Regions from separate parts of the Enterobacter sp. UNJFSC 003 genome, predicted to be linked through region 3. Evidence: predicted binding sites of a transcription regulator. Region 3 holds the regulator's gene; each other region holds the start of a gene.
What was found. The regulator PurR, encoded in region 3, represses purine synthesis genes. The targets are predictions, from matches to a motif close to CANGCAAACGTTTGCNTG.

Region 1: a site for PurR is predicted at 2,380-2,397, ahead of V5P19_RS09085 (amino acid aminotransferase). Genes of this name have one in related genera too.
Region 2: a site for PurR is predicted at 3,031-3,048, ahead of raiA (ribosome-associated translation inhibitor RaiA). Genes of this name have one in related genera too.

What each region holds. Positions count from the first base shown of each region.
Region 1 covers NZ_JBAKHK010000002.1:606,798-613,347, reverse strand. Annotated here, with positions in the region: gene V5P19_RS09095 (YcbK family protein) at 1-404, shown strand, start outside; gene V5P19_RS09090 (MBL fold metallo-hydrolase) at 425-1,072, shown strand; gene V5P19_RS09085 (amino acid aminotransferase) at 1,126-2,316, opposite strand; gene ompF (porin OmpF) at 2,501-3,559, opposite strand; gene asnS (asparagine--tRNA ligase) at 4,165-5,565, opposite strand; gene pncB (nicotinate phosphoribosyltransferase) at 5,732-6,550, opposite strand, start outside.
Region 2 covers NZ_JBAKHK010000014.1:93,107-99,656, reverse strand. Annotated here, with positions in the region: gene clpB (ATP-dependent chaperone ClpB) at 1-170, opposite strand, end outside; gene yfiH (purine nucleoside phosphorylase YfiH) at 300-1,031, opposite strand; gene rluD (23S rRNA pseudouridine(1911/1915/1917) synthase RluD) at 1,028-2,008, opposite strand; gene bamD (outer membrane protein assembly factor BamD) at 2,140-2,877, shown strand; gene raiA (ribosome-associated translation inhibitor RaiA) at 3,146-3,487, shown strand; Phe leader region at 3,591-3,716, shown strand; gene pheL (pheA operon leader peptide PheL) at 3,592-3,639, shown strand; gene pheA (bifunctional chorismate mutase/prephenate dehydratase) at 3,746-4,906, shown strand; gene V5P19_RS20995 (SMP-30/gluconolactonase/LRE family protein) at 4,903-5,775, opposite strand; gene tyrA (bifunctional chorismate mutase/prephenate dehydrogenase) at 5,836-6,550, opposite strand, start outside.
Region 3 covers NZ_JBAKHK010000002.1:254,284-260,833, reverse strand. Annotated here, with positions in the region: gene cfa (cyclopropane fatty acyl phospholipid synthase) at 1-227, opposite strand, end outside; gene punC (purine nucleoside transporter PunC) at 527-1,726, opposite strand; gene punR (DNA-binding transcriptional activator PunR) at 1,841-2,752, shown strand; gene purR (HTH-type transcriptional repressor PurR) at 2,769-3,794, opposite strand; gene V5P19_RS07280 (YnhF family membrane protein) at 4,092-4,181, shown strand; gene V5P19_RS07275 (MFS transporter) at 4,345-5,511, shown strand; gene sodB (superoxide dismutase [Fe]) at 5,550-6,131, opposite strand; gene V5P19_RS07265 (C40 family peptidase) at 6,253-6,550, opposite strand, start outside.

The sequences.
Region 1 (6,550 bases), 350 kb from region 3:
AGTCGCTTAAAGCGGAATTCTTCGATGGCAGAGGCTATATTCAGGATGAATTAGCAAGACTTAACCATTTTTTCCGTGATTTCCGCGCGAATAAAATAAAAGCCATCGACCCAGGATTATTTGATCAGTTATTCCGCCTTCAGGGCATGCTGGGTACCAGCAAGCCGGTGCAGCTCATTTCGGGGTATCGCTCTCTGGATACCAATAACGAGCTGCGTGCCCACAGCCGTGGGGTAGCGAAAAAAAGCTATCACACGAAAGGGCAGGCAATGGATTTCCATATTGAAGGCGTTTCGTTAGCCAATATTCGCAAAGCAGCGTTATCTATGCGCGCAGGTGGTGTAGGATATTACCCACGTAGCAACTTTGTGCATATTGATACCGGGCCGGTACGGCACTGGTAATAACGAAACACAGGAGCAGTATGAACTATCGTATTATTCCGGTTACCGCGTTCTCCCAGAATTGTTCATTAATCTGGTGCGAGCAAACTAAACTGGCCGCGCTTGTCGATCCCGGCGGTGACGCTGAGAAAATCAAGCAGGAGGTTGCAGCCAGCGGCGTAACGCTGATGCAGATTTTGCTGACCCATGGTCATCTTGATCATGTGGGGGCTGCCGCTGAACTGGCTGAACACTACGGTGTGCCGGTGATCGGCCCGGAAAAAGAAGATGAGTTCTGGCTGCAGGGGTTACCCGCGCAAAGCCGCATGTTTGGCCTCGATGAGTGTCTGCCGTTGACGCCCGATCGCTGGTTGAACGAAGGAGAGAGTGTTACCGTAGGGAATGTGACTTTACAGGTGTTGCATTGTCCTGGCCATACGCCAGGCCATATTGTCTTCTTTGATGACCAGTCCCGTCTGCTGATTTCCGGCGATGTGATTTTCAAAGGTGGCGTAGGACGCAGCGATTTCCCGCGTGGCGATCATGGGCAGTTGATTCAGTCGATTAAACAGAGGTTATTGCCGTTAGGCGATGATGTGACGTTTATCGCGGGACATGGGCCGATGTCGACGCTGGGCTATGAGCGAGTGCATAACCCGTTCCTTCAAGATGAAATGCCTGTCTGGTAAACCGAATTAAATAAAAAAAGCCTGCGCGATGCAGGCTTTTTTGTGGGCGCAGATTACAGGACGGCGACAATGGCTTCGCACAGCGGCGCCATGTTGTCCGGCGTCATGCCTGCAACGTTCACGCGGCCAGAAGCCACGGCGTAAACGCCAAACTCTTCACGCAGGCGCAGAACCTGCTCTTTGGTCAGTCCGCTGAACGAGAACATACCATTCTGCTTGATAATAAAGCTGAAGTCGCGGTCTGCCCCTTTTTCCGCCAGCGTGCTCACGAACAGCAGGCGCATGCGCTGAATGCGTTGGCGCATATCGTTCAGCTCTTGTTCCCAGATTGCACGCAGCGCATCGTTGCTCAGGATCGTTGCAACAACAGAAGCCCCGTGCGCCGGTGGGTTAGAGTAGTTGGCACGGATCACGGATTTCATCTGGCTAAATGCACGATCAACGGTTTGCTCGTCAGCTGCCACCAGCGTACAAGCGCCCACGCGCTCATTGTACAGGCCAAAGTTCTTCGAGTAGGAACTGGCAACGATCAACTCCTGATGCACGGCTGCGAATGCGCGCAGGCCTTCGGCATCCTCTTCCAGACCACGAGCAAAGCCCTGGTAAGCGAAGTCAAACAGTGGCAGCCAGCCTTTTTCGACGGACAGTTTCGCCAGTTGTTCCCACTGCTCCAGCGTCGGATCGATACCGGTAGGGTTATGGCAGCAGCCGTGAAATAGCACGACATCACCAGCCTGTGCTTCGTTCAGGCTCGCCAGCAGGCCATCGAAATCAAGGGCGTGGTTTGCCGCGTCATAGTAAGCATATTCGCGCACTTCAAGCCCCGCAGAGTTAAAGACGCTCTTATGGTTCGGCCAGCTTGGGTTGCTTACCCAGACACGCTTAACAGACGTATTTTTTGCAAGGAAATCCGCCGCCACGCGCAACGCGCCGGTACCGCCTGGGGTTTGTGCCGTGCGAGCGCGTTTGCTGCTCACAATCGCACTGCCTTTTCCGAACAGCAGTTCCTGAGTGCAACGACCAAATTCAGGGATACCATCAATACCGAGGTAATTCTTGGTGGTTTCGTTTTCCAGCAGATACTGCTCAGCTTTCTTAACGCTGGTCAGTACCGGTGTTTTGCCGGTTTCATCTTTATATACACCAATACCCAGGTTGATTTTGCCAGGGCGGTCGTCGGCACGAAACAGATCGGCCAGGCCCAGAATAGGGTCGGCAGGAGCGGCGGTAATGTTCTCAAACATGACGAAGTTCCATTGTGATTACAGAAGTGAAATCCGCTATCAGGTTAACGGTAGATTTACAAAATGCCAACCGTTTGCGACGAAAAGCGTGCGGCTTTTCAAAAGTCGCCATTATTTACTCTCAGACATAAAAAAACAGGGCCGAAGCCCTGTTCATTAAGCATATAACAACGAGGTGTACTGATTAGAACTGGTAAACCAGACCCACAGCAACAGTGTCGTCGCTGCTGACGCCCAGCTTGTTGTCGTCTTTCAGCTGGTTGATCTGGTAGTCAACATAGGTGGACATGTTTTTGTTGAAGTAGTAAGTCGCGCCAACGTCGATATAGTTGATGAAGTCTTCGTCACCAATACCTTCTACGTCTTTCGCTTTAGATTTGTAGTAAGCGATGGATGGACGCAGACCGAAGTCGAACTGGTACTGTGCTACAACAGAGAAGTCCTGAGATTTGTTAGCGAAGCCACGGCTGCCCAGACGCGCTGCGTTGCGCATTTCACCATACAGTGCTGCCAGGTAAATGTTGTTCGCGTCGTATTTCAGGCCAGTTGCCCACTGCTCAGCTTTGTCGCCTTTGCCCCATGCCAGAGTCTGCTGGTTGTCGGTACGGTCAGCAGCACCGTAAGCACCCACAACGCCGAAGCCTTCGTAATCATAGCTCAGAGAAGTTGCCCAGCCGTCGCCGTTAGAACGAGTTGCATCGGTACGCTCGTTTTTACCCAGGTACTGAACGCCGAAGTTCAGACCGTCAACCAGACCGAAGAAACCGCTGTTACGGTAAGTCGCCAGACCACCAGTACGGCCAGAGAAGAAGTTATCGCTCACACCGGTGTCGCCGCCGAACTCTGGCAGCATATCGGTGATGCCGATTGCATCATAAACCAGGCCATAGTTACGACCGTAGTCGAAGGAGCCTGCATCACCGTATTTCAGGCCAGCGAACGCCAGACGGGTTTTGTTACCGGACTGAGCATCAGCGCCTTCGGAGTTGTTACCCTGGAAGTTGTATTCCCACTGGCCGTAACCGGTCAGTTGGTCATTGATCTTGGTTTCGCCTTTGAAGCCGAGACGCGCATAAGTCTTGTCGCCGTCATTACCAGAATCATCAGAGAAGTAATGCAGGCCAACTGCTTTCCCGTACAGATCTAATTTGTTGCCGTCTTTGTTATAGATTTCTGCAGCGTTTGCTGCACCGGCTACCAGCAGGGCAGGGACTACCACTGCCAGAATATTGCGCTTCATCATTATTTATTACCCTCATTGGTTTTTTTATGACACTCGCCACTGCCGTCAATAAATTCTGTCAATAAATATTTCCGGAACTATTGATGAGAGTTAGGTGTCTTTATGTATCTGATAGGCATCTTTCCATTCATAGAACCGTTTCGCTAGCCTGAAAGTGCTACAAATCTCAAGATTGAGTAACAAAAAGCAATCATGTGTAACTAAATATGTATTTTGAGGAACTTTGTGAACCACCTCAAATTTCAGAGCGATCTGGTGATTTAAACAACACACTCATTTCTATATATATGAATTCCTTATGATTAATTTGGATAAAGGCATTTCATATACACAGATGTTAAACGACTCATTTTTTCTTATGAGTCAAGTGAGACTTCTGGATGGCTGTATATTCGGTCAAAATTTGTGCTAATGCTTGAGGATGTAATAATCGCAATAAGACTGTGGTTTATTTTTTGTGCGTAGATATTTCGTGGAAACAAAACGTAACAGGTAGTGGTTATGACGGGGTTGTAGTTTAAAGATGCTGACTTTGTACTGACGAAAATTGACAATACAGAATAAAATAATGGCCAGCATAAGCTGGCCATTTGCATGTATGGCGGTTAGAAGCTGGCGTTACGTGGTGTACGAGGGAAAGGAATAACGTCACGAACGTTCTGAACACCGGTAACATAGGCAATCAGACGTTCAAAGCCCAGACCAAAGCCGGAGTGCGGTACGGTGCCGTAACGGCGCAGATCGCGATACCAGCTGTAATCAGCAGGATTCAGACCCATCTCTTCCATACGCGCATCCAGTATGTCCAGACGCTCTTCACGCTGGGAACCACCGATGATCTCACCAATACCCGGAGCCAGAACATCCATCGCCGCAACAGTTTTACCGTCTTCGTTAAGGCGCATGTAGAAGGCCTTAATGTCTTTCGGGTAGTTTTTCACCACAACTGGTGCTTTGAAGTGTTTCTCTGCCAGATAGCGTTCATGCTCGGAGGAGAGATCTACGCCCCAGTACACCGGGTTCTCGAACTTCTCACCGCATTTTTCGAGGATCGCGACAGCATCGGTGTAGTCCACCTGAGCGAAGTCCGCTGATACAAAGCGCTCAAGACGGGCAACGGCGTCGCTATCAACGCGTTCTGCGAAGAACTTCATGTCGTCAGCGCGTTCTTCGAGAACTGCTTTGAACACGTATTTCAGCATCGCTTCTGCCAGACCGGCAACATCATTCAGGTCTGCGAAGGCCACTTCAGGCTCCAGCATCCAGAATTCTGCCAGGTGACGGCTGGTGTTGGAGTTTTCAGCACGGAAAGTTGGGCCAAAGGTGTAGATCTTCGACAGTGCACAGGCGTAAGTCTCACCGTTGAGCTGGCCAGAAACCGTCAGGAAAGCTTCTTTACCAAAGAAGTCTTTGTCATAGTCGACTTTGCCTTCCGGTGTGCGCGGCAGGTTTTCCATATCCAGCGTTGAGACGCGGAACATTTCGCCAGCACCTTCAGTATCTGAAGCCGTGATCAGCGGAGTCGATACCCAGAAATAACCCTGCTCATCGAAGAAGCGATGCAGCGCTTGTGCCAGCGTGTGGCGCACACGGGCAACCGCACCAATCAGGTTGGTACGCGGACGCAGGTGAGCCACTTCACGAAGGTACTCAATGCTGTGGCGTTTTGCTGCCATCGGGTAGGTATCAGGATCTTCAACCCAGCCGGTCACTTCAATCGCAGAGGCCTGGATTTCGAAACTCTGACCCTGGCCAGGTGAAGCCACTACAACACCGGTCACAATAACGGAGCAACCCGTCGTCAGGTGCAGAACGTCATCATTGTAATTGGGCAGAGAATTATTAATGACGGCCTGTACAGGATCAAAGCAGGAACCGTCATAGACGGCGAGGAAGGAGATGCCAGCTTTAGAATCTCGGCGGGTACGCACCCATCCGCGCACGGTGACTTCCTGGTCAACGGCGACGCGGCCCTGGAGTACGTCGGCTACAGGCACAACGCTCATAATATTCTCTCTGTTAATAGTCGGAAAAAATAAACACTTGTCCACCCAAATGGGGGGATATCTATGTTACCTACCATCCGCTATCAGACAAGTAAATTTCGCAGTCAAAAGAGAAGAATTAAGAAATAAATAAGGAGAGGGGAGCCATGAAGGCTCCCTCAAGCGCTTAGCTGGCTTTTTTGATCTGGGGGAGATCAAACGCTTTTCGCAACGCGCGGACAAATGCCTTGTCATGACAGATGGTTTTACCGGGGCTGTCGGAGAGTTTTGCCACCGGCTTACCGTTACATTCCACCAGCTTTATGACGATGTTCAGAGGTTTTACCTGAGGAATATCGCATGTCAAACGCGTACCGATACCAAAACTGAGATTCACTCGGGTCGAGAAATGGCGATAAAGATCGACCGCTTTTGCTAAATCAAGGTTATCAGAGAAAACCAGCACCTTGCTCATGGGATCAATGCCGAGCTTTTCATAATGCGCAATAGCCTTCTCACCCCATTCGACCGGATCGCCGGAATCATGGCGCAGTCCCTGATAGCGTTCAGCAAATTCAGGGCCGAAGTCGCGCAGGAACGCATCCATTGTAATACAGTCGGTGAGGGCGATTCCCAGCTTATCCGGATACTCTTCCAGCCACGCGGCCAGCGCAACGCGCTGGCTGTTAGCCAGATCGGGACTGATTTGCTGATGTGCCTGGAACCACTCATGCGCCTGTGTACCCATTGGTGTCAGGTCCAGACGACGGGCGAGATCGTAGTTGCTGGTGCCAACAAACCACGATTCCTGCTGCAGGCGTTTGACGATAGCCTGCTGAACCTCGCGAGAGAAGCGGCGACGCGTGCCAAAATCCATCAGGCGGAAGCGGGACATATCCAGTCCTGCGGTCAGCGCGGAGAACTCAACAAGTTTGTTTTCAAGCGAGGCAACGGCTTGTTCAACACCGACTTCCGGCGAACGGTAGCGGTGAGCCAGTTCGCTTAT
Region 2 (6,550 bases), on a different contig from region 3:
GCATTAATGCCGGCAGACGTTAATAACGGACATACCGAACCCCCTTCCTGATTCAGCAAGGCGCTCATTAAATGAAGAGGTTCGATGAATTGGTTGTCGTGCCCCAGTGCGAGAGACTGGGCATCGGCGAGAGCAAGCTGGAATTTATTAGTAAGACGATCCAGACGCATAACTCCTCCCATAACAGGTCAATTTTGCTACTGGAGATTAAATGAGGTCATCCCTCAATTATTCAAGGTTAATGACCCGAATTATGTGAAAAGAAAACGGCACGTGCCAGATCGTCTTGATTCTTTAGGTTATATCAGCCAAATGAAACTTGCCATACGGCCTGTTGTTTTGTCCCGGCGATAAGAGAAAAAATCACCCTCTTCGGTGAAGGTACAGCGATCGCCGCCGAAGATATGCGTCACGCCAACATTATTCAGCCGCTGGCGGGCAAGCTGGTACATATCGGCCAGATACTTCTCATCCGCACTAACAAAAGCCTTCACGGCTTGCGGATCTTTAGCCATAAAGGCTTCGCGGACCTCTGCCCCCACCTCAAACGCATCAGGACCAATCGCCGGGCCAAGCCAGGCCATAATATTGGCAGGGGAGTCATTGAAGCAAGCGACGGTCTCTTCCAGCACGCCTTCACACAGACCACGCCAGCCCGCATGGGCGGCAGCCACTTCTGTTCCTGCCTGGTTGCAGAACAACACGGGCAAACAATCGGCTGTCATCACCGCACACACTGTCCCTGGAGTATTGCTGTAAGAGCCATCGGCACGTTTTGAAGCATAGGGTTCTCCCGTTAGCTTCAGCACATCGTTACCGTGCACCTGTTCCAGCCAGATCGGTTTCGATGGTAAATTACCCGCAGCAAACAGCCGCTTGCGGTTTTCTTCCACGTGTTCCAGGTTGTCGCCACAATGCGCGCCGAGGTTTAACGACTCCCACGCGCCCTGGCTCACACCGCCGATACGGGTCGAACTACAGGCAGCCACGCGTTCAGGCAGTGGCCACTCCGGGACAATCAGCTTGGTCATAACCAGTTCACTTGGTCCTTATGTTCTTCAAAGTCAGCACGCAGGGCTTCTATAAGTTCCACCATATCCTGCGGGAGCGGAGCATGCCACTCCATCTGAATACCGGTGATTGGGTGGTAAAGGCGCAGCATGATGGCGTGCAGTGCCTGACGATCAAATTTGCGCAGTACGCTGATGAAGTCATCCGACGCCCCTTTTGGCGGACGAGGACGCCCCCCGTACACCTGATCGCCCACCAGCGGATGGGTAATGTGCGCCATATGAACGCGGATCTGGTGAGTACGCCCGGTTTCCAGACGCAGACGTAAGCGCGTATGAATGCGGAAATGCTCCATGATGCGGTAATGCGTTACCGCCGGTTTACCCATCGGATGCACCGACATATGTGTACGCTTCGTCGGGTGACGGCTAATCGGTTCTTCAACCGTACCACCCGATGTCATATGACCAATGGCTACCGCTTCATATTCGCGGGTGATTTCGCGCAGCTGCAGCGATTCCACCAGACGAGTCTGAGCAGGAACGGTCTTAGCCACAACCATCAAACCGGTCGTGTCTTTATCCAGACGGTGCACAATACCGGCACGCGGTACGTCAGCAATTGGCGGATAATAATGGAGAAGTGCGTTAAGAACAGTACCATCAGGATTCCCCGCACCTGGGTGAACGACAAAATCACGCGGCTTGTTGATCACCAGGATGTCATCATCTTCATAGACGATGTTAAGGGGAATATCCTGCGGCTCGAATCGGATTTCCTCATCGATTTCAGCATTGATGGCGACAGCTTCCCCACCTAACACTTTCTCTTTAGGTTTGTCCCAGAGTTTGCCATTAACCAGCACGCGCTGGTCAAGAATCCATTCTTTTATACGTGAACGCGAATAATCAGGGAACAATTCGGCCAAAGCCTGATCTAAGCGTTGACCGAGCTGATTTTCGGAGACTGTTGCGGTGAGTTCTACTCGTTGTGCCATAAACTGCTTCTTCGTTTAACGTTGGGTTTTACGGCTTTGCCGTTTAATATAGTGTGCTATTGTAGCTGGTCTTAATCGGGAGCAGGAACAGAGTTTCTCCCGGACAAACATTTGAGGAAAGTCAAAACGTCATGACGCGCATGAAATATCTGGTGGCAGCGGCCACGTTGAGCCTGGCTTTGGTGGGCTGCTCCGGTTCAAATGAACAGGTCCCTGACAATCCGCCGAATGAAATCTATGCGACCGCACAACAAAAGTTGCAGGACGGTAACTGGAAACAGGCGATAACGCAACTGGAAGCGTTGGATAATCGCTATCCATTTGGCCCGTATTCTCAGCAGGTACAGTTAGATCTCATTTACGCCTACTACAAAAATGCCGATCTGCCGCTGGCTCAGGCAGCGATCGATCGCTTCATGCGTCTGAACCCGACTCATCCTAACATCGATTACGTGATGTATATGCGTGGTTTGACCAACATGGCGCTGGATGACAGTGCCCTGCAGGGCTTCTTCGGGGTGGATCGTTCCGACCGTGACCCGCAACACGCGCGTGATGCCTTTAACGACTTCTCGAAGCTGGTTCGCGGTTATCCGAACAGTCAGTACGTGACCGATGCCACCAAACGTCTGGTGTTCCTGAAAGATCGTCTGGCGAAATATGAATACTCGGTTGCTGAATACTATACGCGCCGTGGCGCATGGGTTGCCGTGGTTAACCGTGTAGAAGGTATGCTGCGCGATTACCCGGATACTCAGGCAACGCGCGATGGCCTTAAGCTGATGGAAAATGCGTATCGTCAGATGCAGATGACAACGCAGGCTGAAAAGGTGGCGAAAATCATCGCCGCAAACAGCAGCAACACCTGATAGATCTCAATATGCAAAACGGCAGCCCAAGGGCTGCCGTTTTTTATTCAATGTTGTCATTGGCTGAAGCGGTTTAGCTTTAATACATCCTATCAACTATGACCCTAATTATAGACGACGACAAGGTAAATATCGCCTCTTCCTGCCCTGCCTCACAAAAAAGATTCCCTGACAAAAACCGACAAAATAACGTGATCTAAATCACACATTTTGACATTAGGTCGGGTATGCTGGAATCACCAAGACGGAAAGACAAGAGGTAAAATTTATGACAATGAACATTACCAGTAAACAAATGGAAATTACTCCGGCAATCCGCCAGCACGTCGCAGACCGTCTCGCCAAACTGGATAAATGGCAAACTCATTTGATTAACCCGCATATCATTCTGTCTAAGGAGCCGCAGGGTTTCACCGCTGATGCAACTATCAATACTCCAAACGGCCATCTGGTCGCCAGCGCAAAACATGAAGATATGTACACCGCCATTAACGATTTGATCAACAAGCTGGAACGGCAGCTCAATAAAGTGCAACACAAAGGTGAAGCCCGTCGCGCCGCAACATCGGTGAAAGACGCCAGCTTCGCGGAAGAAGTTGAAGATGAGTAATCCTTTAAATTGAGTGTACCGCCAACGCGCCCTCGGGCGCGTTTTTTATTGACAGAATGAAAACAGTACGGGTACTTTAACCATAACAATCACAGGATGACTTCATGAAACCGACGCCGTTTTTCTTCGCATTCTTTTTTACCTTCCCCTGAATGGGAGGCGTTTCGTCGTGTGATAAAGAATGCGAAGACGAACAATAAGGCCTCCCAAACCGGGAGGCCTTTTTTATTGATAACAATAAACGAGACAGACAACACTATGACACCGGAAAACCCGTTACTGGATCTGCGAGTAAAAATCAGCGCGCTGGATGAAAAATTACTGGCACTGCTGGCAGAACGCCGCACGCTTGCCGTTGAAGTGGGTAAAGCCAAGCTGGATTCCCATCGTCCGGTACGTGACATTGACCGTGAGCGCGATCTGCTGGAACGTCTGATTCAGCTGGGTAAGGCACATCACCTTGATGCCCATTACATCACTCGTCTGTTCCAACTCATCATCGAAGACTCCGTCCTGACCCAACAAGCACTGCTGCAGCAACATCTGAATAAAACCAACCCGCACTCTGCCCGCATCGCGTTTCTTGGTCCTAAAGGCTCATATTCCCACCTGGCGGCGCGCCAGTACGCTGCCCGTCATTTCGAAGAGTTCATTGAGAGCGGCTGCGCAAAATTTGCGGATATTTTTAATCAGGTGGAGACCGGCCAGGCTGATTATGCCGTTGTACCGATTGAAAACACCAGCTCTGGTGCCATCAACGACGTGTACGATCTGCTGCAGCACACTAGCCTGTCGCTGGTTGGCGAGTTGACGATCCCTATCGATCACTGCGTGCTGGTCTCAGGCTCAACCGATTTGAACAAGATCGTGACGGTCTACAGCCACCCGCAACCTTTCCAGCAGTGCAGTCAGTTCCTGAACCGTTATCCAAACTGGAAAATTGAGTACACCGAGAGCACCTCCGCCGCGATGGAGAAAGTGGCACAGGCAAATTCCCCAACCGTTGCCGCACTCGGCAGCGAAGCGGGCGGCGCGCTGTATAGCTTACAGGTACTGGAACGTAACCTGGCTAACCAGACGCAAAACATCACCCGTTTCGTGGTGTTGGCTCGCAAGGCCATAGATGTTTCAGACCAGGTGCCGGCTAAAACGACCCTGCTGATGGCCACCGGCCAACAGGCTGGCGCGCTGGTTGAGGCACTGCTGGTGCTGCGTAACCACAACCTGATCATGACCCGGCTGGAATCCCGCCCCATTCACGGCAACCCGTGGGAAGAGATGTTCTACCTCGATATCCAGGCCAACCTGGAGTCTGCTTCCATGCAGAAGGCCCTGCGTGAGCTCGGTAAAATCACCCGCTCAATGAAAGTGCTGGGCTGCTATCCGAGCGAGAACGTCGTGCCTGTCGATCCGATCTAACGCTCGATAAAACGGCTTTTCTTCATCCCTGCCACGCTCACGGGCAGGGTGAAGATGGCGCCGGAAAGCGGGTATGCCGCTACCTCCTCCGCGTCCATATTTTCTCGCGTGGTGGTGATAAACAGCGTCTTCATATCATCGCCGCCAAAACAAACCATCGTCGGGCAACGAACCGGCAGGCGATACTCCTCCAGCTGTTCCCCTTGAGGTGAGAACCGCGCAATGCGCCAGCCATCAAACAGAGCACTCCAGTAACAGCCTTCCACATCCATTGCGGCGCCGTCAGGTATCCCCTCGCCGTCTTTGAATTGGCGAAATACCTCGCGTTTTCCGGGTTCGCCCTGTTCATCAAGCGGTGTACGGTAAATGACACCGTTAGGCGTGTCAGAGGTAAACATCCACTGCCGATCCGGGCTAAAGGCTAAACCGTTATGCCCGTGGATATCGCACTGGATGACGTGAGGCGTCAGGTCATTGTCGATGCGCATCAGCAGGGCGCCATTGTAATCCCCAGGCCCCCAGAAGGTGCCAGCATAGAAGCGGCCCAGGGAATCGGTTCCCCCATCGTTGAAACGCGCAAGCTGCGGATTAGACGGGTTATCACACACCTTGCGTCGAAGCAAACCGTGCTTATCGGTAAGCCAGATGCCATGACGCATCGCGACGATAAAACCACCGTGCTCACGCAGCGCGAAACAGCCCACCTCTTCGTGGAAGGAGAGTACCGAGTGTTGTGCGCTGGGCAGATGGTAACGGTGGATTTCGCCTTCCAGAATGTCCGCCCAGTAGAGCGCGTTCTCTTCAGCGCTCCAGGTCGGGCATTCCGGCAAATGCCCGGTGTAATTCAACAGCAGCTGTGGTTCAGCCATAACAGTTCCCCAAAATGAAAAAAGCCAGCAATGCTGGCTTTTAGTATATACATCATCGCATTACTGGCGACTGTCATTTGCCTGACGCAACAGCGTGCGGCTCTCACTCTGAAAACGGGTCGCGTAATCGCCGAACCAGTGCTCGACTTTGCGGAAGCTATCGATAAACGCCTGTTTATCACCGTGCTCCAGCAGAGTAATGGCTTCACCAAACCGCTGATAGTAGCGTTTGATGAGCGCGAGGTTATTCTCGGATGACATAATAATGTCGGCGTAAAGCTGCGGATCCTGCGCAAATAAACGCCCTACCATTGCCAGCTCCAGGCGGTAGATCGGCGAAGAAAGTGCCAGCAATTGTTCGAGCTGGACATTTTCTTCCGCCAGATGCAGGCCATATGCAAAGGTCGCAAAGTGGCGCAACGCCTGAATGAACGCCATGTTCTGATCGTGTTCAACCGCGCTGATGCGGTGCAAACGCGCGCCCCATACCTGAATCTGTTCCAGGAACCATTGGTACGCGTCCGGCTGACGCCCATCACAGTAAACCACAACTTGCTTAGCCAGGCTGCCGCTGTCCGGGCCAAACATCGGGTGTAACCCCAGCACCGGGCCGGTATGGGCTGCCAGCATCGCCTGCAACGGGCCATTTTTTACGGATGCCAGATCCACCAGAATACAATCTTCCGGCAGAGCAGGAAGCTTTCCAATAATCTGCTCCGTGACGTGGATAGGTACGCTGACGATCACCATGCCCGCATCTTTCATGATGTCTGGC
Region 3 (6,550 bases):
AAAAAGATATCCAGCCGTTCGCACTCCCACCAGCCGTCCATATAACTCTCGCCCAATCCTAACGATCCCTCGCGCAACACGCGTTTAAAAAAGTCGGGATGCTTGACCTGCGGATCGGAGGGGGAAGGCCCATTAATCGTGATGCCTGCACGACCTAACAGTTCACTGACGATCCGGGACCAGTTATCGTCCGGAACGCTGACTTCTTCTATACACGATGAACTCATAGCTTCTCCATCACCTTGCTGTGATCAGAACCTTCAAACAGCGTAGACGCTTTTTATGGTTTGTGAGAAATCTCACGGTAATTCCCCGCGAGGCTAGTATCCGACGTAGAACAGAGGAAGGGAGATAACCCTTGCCGAAATGCCTTCCATGGAAAAACGGGAGCACTCCGGCTCCCGTTAACACTTAATATTTATCGTATTTAATCGAACCAAATTTAGTATAGGCCTCAAAATTTGGTGATTCAATAGAAAATTCTTAGCAACCTAATCACTGAAACGTAACATAATTTCCAGCGCGATTATGCATGCGACGTTTCTGCCCGAGCTCCCTCTTTTTGCTCCCGATGCGCGGAAGACTGCATACGGTAGCCAATGGCGGCCAACGCGACGGTAAACAGCATTACGCTGGTGGTGGTCAGCAGTGGGGTGGCGATCAGGGCTGAGACCACCAGGCTTGCCAGGAAGCACAAACCCAGCTGCAGCGTGTTCTGCAGCGCGGCTGCACGGCCAGTTGCCTGCGGGAATGGGCGTAATGCCTGCGCCACGACGATAGGGTAAATGGCACCGTTGGCAATAGCCATCACGCAGAACGGAATCAAAATCTCAACCAGGCCTGCGCCCGGAACGAAGCCCACAGCCCAGGTGCCGATCACGCTCAACGCGTACAGCGCCAGCAGCCACGGCAGCATCTGCTGACCTTCCCATTTCTGCAACGCAGCACGACAGCCATAGCCACCGACCAGGAAGGCGATGGTCTGCGGGACGTAGCTCAGGCCAATGGCTGCAGGGCTGTAGCCCATATCATGCAGAATGAACGGCGAGCCGGTCAGCCATGCGAAGAAGCTTGCAGAGCAGGCCGCATAAATCAGGACGTTACCGCGATACGCCTTCGCCCGCAGCAAAGAGGTAAAGGTGATCGGCTTCGCTTCCGGCAGCGGCTCCTTTTTAGGCGCAGGCTTGAGGGTAAACGCGGGCAGCATCAGCACCAGGGTAACGGCAAACAGCGTGGCGAAGATGGCCTGCCAGTCGAAATGCGCCAGCAGCCAGCTTCCCAGCAGGGGGGCGAGGGCGGGCGAAAGCCCCACCAACGGCATAATGGTGGCGAAAATGCGGTTAGTGCGTGAAGCAGGATAGTAATCCGTCACCAGCGCCTGCCAGGTCACCGCTGCGGCACATACGCCAACGGCCTGCACGAAGCGCAGCACCAGCAGCCAGGCTGCATCGCGTACCCACAGCATCCCCAGACAGCCCACGGCAAAAATAGCCAGACCCAGCAACAAGACCGGCTTACGACCAAAGCGATCGGAAAGCGGGCCCCAGAGCAACTGCGCGAAGGCAAAGCCGGCAAGGAATACGCTCAGGCTGGCGCTGATGGCGGCAGCCGGGGTCTGTAAATCTTCCTGCATCGCGGCAAAGGCCGGCAGGTACATATCGGTGGCCAAAAAGCCCAGCACGCTCAAACCGGCGAGCCAGACTAAAAATCCTTTATGAGGTTGCATTATTTCTTCTCCTTGAGGAGGCAGGTGTACGTTGGCGCAGAGTGTAGGGAGTGCAAAGCGGCTTGTGAAACGCTAATATTTGGCGGGTGCATTCAAAAATTTTGCAGGCAGAAAATGTGGTCAGATTATTCTCTTGAAGTTGTGGATGCCGTCGCGCGTAACGGCAGCTTTAGCGGTGCAGCGCAGGAGCTACACCGCGTGCCCTCGGCGATAAGCTATACGGTACGCCAGCTGGAAGAGTGGCTGGCGGTTCCCCTGTTTGAACGGCGTCATCGCGACGTTGAGTTAACGCCTGCCGGGGCGTGGTTTTTGAAAGAAGGGCGATCTGTTATCAAAAAAATGCAGATCACCCGAGAACAGTGTCAGCAGATTGCTAACGGCTGGCGAGGGCATCTTTCCATCGCGGTAGATAACATCGTCAAACCGGAACGAACGCGGCAGATGATTGTTGATTTTTATCGTCATTTCTCGGATGTGGAGCTGCGGGTGTCCCAGGAGGTGTTCAACGGCGTCTGGGACGCGCTGGCGGACGGCAGGGTGGAGATGGCGATTGGGGCAACCCAGGCGATCCCCGTCGGGGGGCGCTATGCGTTCCGCGATATGGGCATGCTTAACTGGAAATGCGTGGTGGCGCGTGAGCATCCGCTGGCGACAATGGAAGGGCCGCTGAGCGATGACGCGCTGCGCAACTGGCCGTCGCTGGTGTTGGAAGATACCTCGCGCTCGTTGCCCAAGCGTATTACCTGGCTGCTGGATAACCAGCGCCGGGTTGTGGCCCCGGACTGGGAATCATCCGCGACCTGCCTCAGCGCCGGGCTGTGCGTTGCAATGGTGCCTGGCCATTTTGCGCGCCCGCGCATTGACACGGGTGAATGGGCTGCGCTGACGCTGGAGAACCCCTTCCCGGATGCCGCCTGTTGCCTGACATGGCAGCAAAGCGATGTATCACCTGCAATGGCCTGGCTTCTGGATTACCTGGGAGACAGTGATACGCTTAACCGGGAGTGGTTACGGGAGCCAGCGTAGCGGGCTCCGTATGAGATTAACGACGGTAGTCGCGGAACGGACCATCCGCAACGGAACGGCGTTCAATAAGGCGAGGATGAACTTCAATTGACTGGGATTCTTCTCGCTTGTTGACGATCCTGTCCATCAGCATATTGAAGGCTGTTTCGCCCAGTGAATCTTTTGGCTGGTGAATGGTGGTCAGCGCAGGGGTAAAGAAGCGCGCGTTACGCACGTTGTCATACCCGATGACGGAAATATCCTGCGGTACGCGCAGCCCCAGCTCATCTGCCGCACAGAGTGCACCCATCGCCATGATGTCACCACCACAGAAGACGGCGGTCGGACGGTGCGGCTGGGAGACAATCTGCTGCATCGCGCGATAGCCTGATTCGGGTTCAAAGTCACCCTGAACAATCCAGTTTTCCGGCACCGCGATCATCGCTTCTTCCATCGCTTTCATAAACCCGGCCAGGCGGCCCGCACCGGTGTTGCGCTCCAGCGGCCCCGGTATCACACCAATTTCGCGGTGACCGCGTTCCACCAAATAACGTCCCGCCATATAACCGCCTTCGAAGGCGTTATCAATCACGGAATCGGTGAAGTCGGCACGCGCTTCACCCCAGTCCATAACGACCATCGGTATGTGGCGATACTCTTCAAGCATGGAAAGCACCGACTCCGGGTACTCGGAGCACATCACCAGCAGACCATCCACGCGCTTCTGCGCCATCATTGACAGATAGGCTCGCTGTTTTTCAATGTTGTTCCACGCGTTGCCCAGGATAAGGGTATAGCCTTTCTGGAAGCAGTTTTTTTCTACCGCTTCAATGATCTCGGCAAAATAGGCCGCTTCACTGCTGGTGGCCAGCAAACCAATGGATTTGGTGTGATTAACTTTAAGACTGCGCGCAACCGCACTCGGCGAGTAGTGCAGTTCCTTGATCGCTGCCCAGACGGCATTGCGCGTCTCTTCCGCAACGAAACGGGTTTTGTTAATAACATGTGATACGGTTGTAGTGGAAACGTTTGCGCGTTTTGCCACATCTTTAATTGTTGCCATTAAATGTCACTCCAGACCATATCCTAAGCTCCTGAAAAACATGAAGGTAAACGTTTGCCTTCTCTCACCCTTATTACGCAATCTGGAATTGCGACACGCCGGGAAAACGACTCAGGACGTCAGGAGGGGGTCAATGGCCGGTACGCTAATAAATTTAGCGTGGAATTTTGTCCTATCTTGGTGAAAAGGGGAAGAGCAAAAGTGGATATCCGTTTAAATCCAGGAAGATTTTTGACGTAAACTGTGTAAAAATGAGCAGACTCACTTTTTGTGGGGGGATTAAAAGGAGAAAAATTGATGAATACCGATCTGAAGTTTTCGCTGACGACGACCGTGATTGTGCTGGCGCTGATTGTTGCCGCAGGTTTGACGGCAGTACTGCACTGATTTACGCGGAGGGAGCGTTCTCTCCCTCCTGCTTATCCCGATTGTTACCCCTCTGGCAAAAATCTTTTGCCAATTTGTTAACTTCTCATTTTTTGTGATTGATGTCATGCTTTCCGCTTCTTTGTTCTGTGTTACGACATAACACGGCATCCGGAGTTGACGCATGAAAATCAATTTTCCCCTGCTGGCCCTGGCGATCGGCGCTTTTGGGATTGGCACCACTGAATTTTCCCCGATGGGGTTATTGCCCGTTATCGCCCAAGGCGTAGAGGTTTCTATCCCTGCGGCCGGTATGTTGATCAGCGCCTACGCCATTGGCGTGATGGTGGGGGCTCCGCTGATGACGCTGTTGCTTTCGCATCGGGCGCGACGCAACGCGCTGATTTTCCTGATGGCCATCTTTACGCTGGGCAATGTGCTCTCCGCCATTGCGCCGGATTACACCACGCTGATGCTGTCCCGTATTCTGACCAGCCTGAACCACGGCGCCTTCTTTGGGCTGGGCTCTGTCGTTGCCGCAAGCGTGGTGCCCAAACATAAGCAGGCCAGCGCAGTGGCGACCATGTTTATGGGGCTGACGATTGCCAATATTGGCGGCGTACCTGCTGCAACCTGGATGGGGGAAGCGATCGGATGGCGGATGTCCTTCCTCGCCACTGCCGGGCTGGGTGTGGTGGCGATGATCGCCCTGTTCTTCTCGTTACCGAAAGGCAGCGCGGGCGAACGTCCGGATGTGCGTAAAGAACTCTCAGTGCTGGTGCGTCCTCAAGTGCTCTCTGCGCTGCTGACAACCGTTCTCGGAGCAGGGGCGATGTTTACGCTCTACACCTATATTTCCCCGGTACTGCACGAGATAATGCATGCAACGCCGCTTTTTATTACCGCGATGCTGGTGCTGATCGGCGTGGGCTTCTCTATCGGTAATTACCTCGGGGGCAAGTTGGCCGACCGTTCTGTGAGCGGTACCCTGAAAGGCTTCCTGACCCTGCTGATTGCCATTATGGTGGCGATACCCTGGTTGGCGCAAAATGAGGTGGGGGCGGCAATTGCCATGGTGGTATGGGGCGCAGCCACCTTCGCAGTGGTACCGCCATTGCAGATGCGCGTCATGCGCGTCGCCCATGAAGCTCCGGGACTCTCTTCATCCGTCAATATTGGTGCGTTTAATCTGGGGAATGCCTTGGGTGCCGCAGCAGGCGGCGCAGTGATTTCGGGTGGGCTGGGGTACAGCTTTGTACCGGTGATGGGCGCCATCATTGCTGCCCTCGGCCTGCTATTGGTGCTGATGTCGGGTCGCAAACAACCTGAAGCGGCATGCGCCACAGAATAAGCTAAAAGCGCAGAAGGGCGGACCCTTCTGCGTGTCTCTTACGCGGCGAAGTTCTTCGCCACAAAGTCCCAGTTAGCCAGAGACCAGAAGTGCTCCAGATAGTTAGGACGCGCGTTGCGGTAATCAATGTAGTAGGCGTGTTCCCAGACATCCACGGTCATCAGCGGCGTTGCGCTAGTGGTCAGTGGCGTACCGGCGTTTGAAGTGGAAACAATAGCCAGTTTGCCATCCGCCTCTTTCACCAGCCACGTCCAGCCAGAACCAAAGTTTTTGATTGCGGCATCAGTAAACTTCGCTTTGAAATCCGCAAAGCTGCCGAACGCTGCGTTAATGGCAGCCGCCAGCTCACCCTTCGGTTCCCCACCTGCATTTGGCGCCAGGCAGTGCCAGTAGAAGGTATGGTTCCACACCTGAGCGGCGTTATTAAACACGCCACCCTCTGAACTGCGTACGATCTCTTCCAGCGTTTTGCCTTCAAAATCGGTGCCTTTGATCAGGTTGTTCAGGTTGGTGACATACGTCTGGTGATGTTTGCCGTAGTGATACTCCAGGGTTTCCGCAGAAATGTGCGGTGCCAGGGCGTCTTTTGCATACGGTAGTGCAGGTAATTCGAACGACATTGCTTCTCTCCTTATTATATTTACGCTGCCAATAACCCTACAGACAACAAGGAAAGGATAGCAAATTGAAAGGGTATGCAAAAGAGGAACTTACCCTGTCACAGAGGTGGCAGGGCAGGGATTAGCGGATGGTTTTCGGCGTCATTACGCGGCGCGCGCCAACATAATGGCGCACCCAGTAATCTTCGCTGAGTGAGGTAATTTGAATATCCTGGCCGCTGCGCGGCGACTGGATAAATTTCCCGTTGCCTACGTACACGCCGACATGGTCTGCCGTGCCGCGCCCCTGGGTGCGGAAGAAGACCAGATCGCCGTTTTCCAGCTCGCCACGGTTAACCGGTGCGGCGTCGCGCAGGTGATACATTTCATTGGCGGTACGCGGAATGCGGAATTTCACCAGATCTTTGTATGCGTAATAA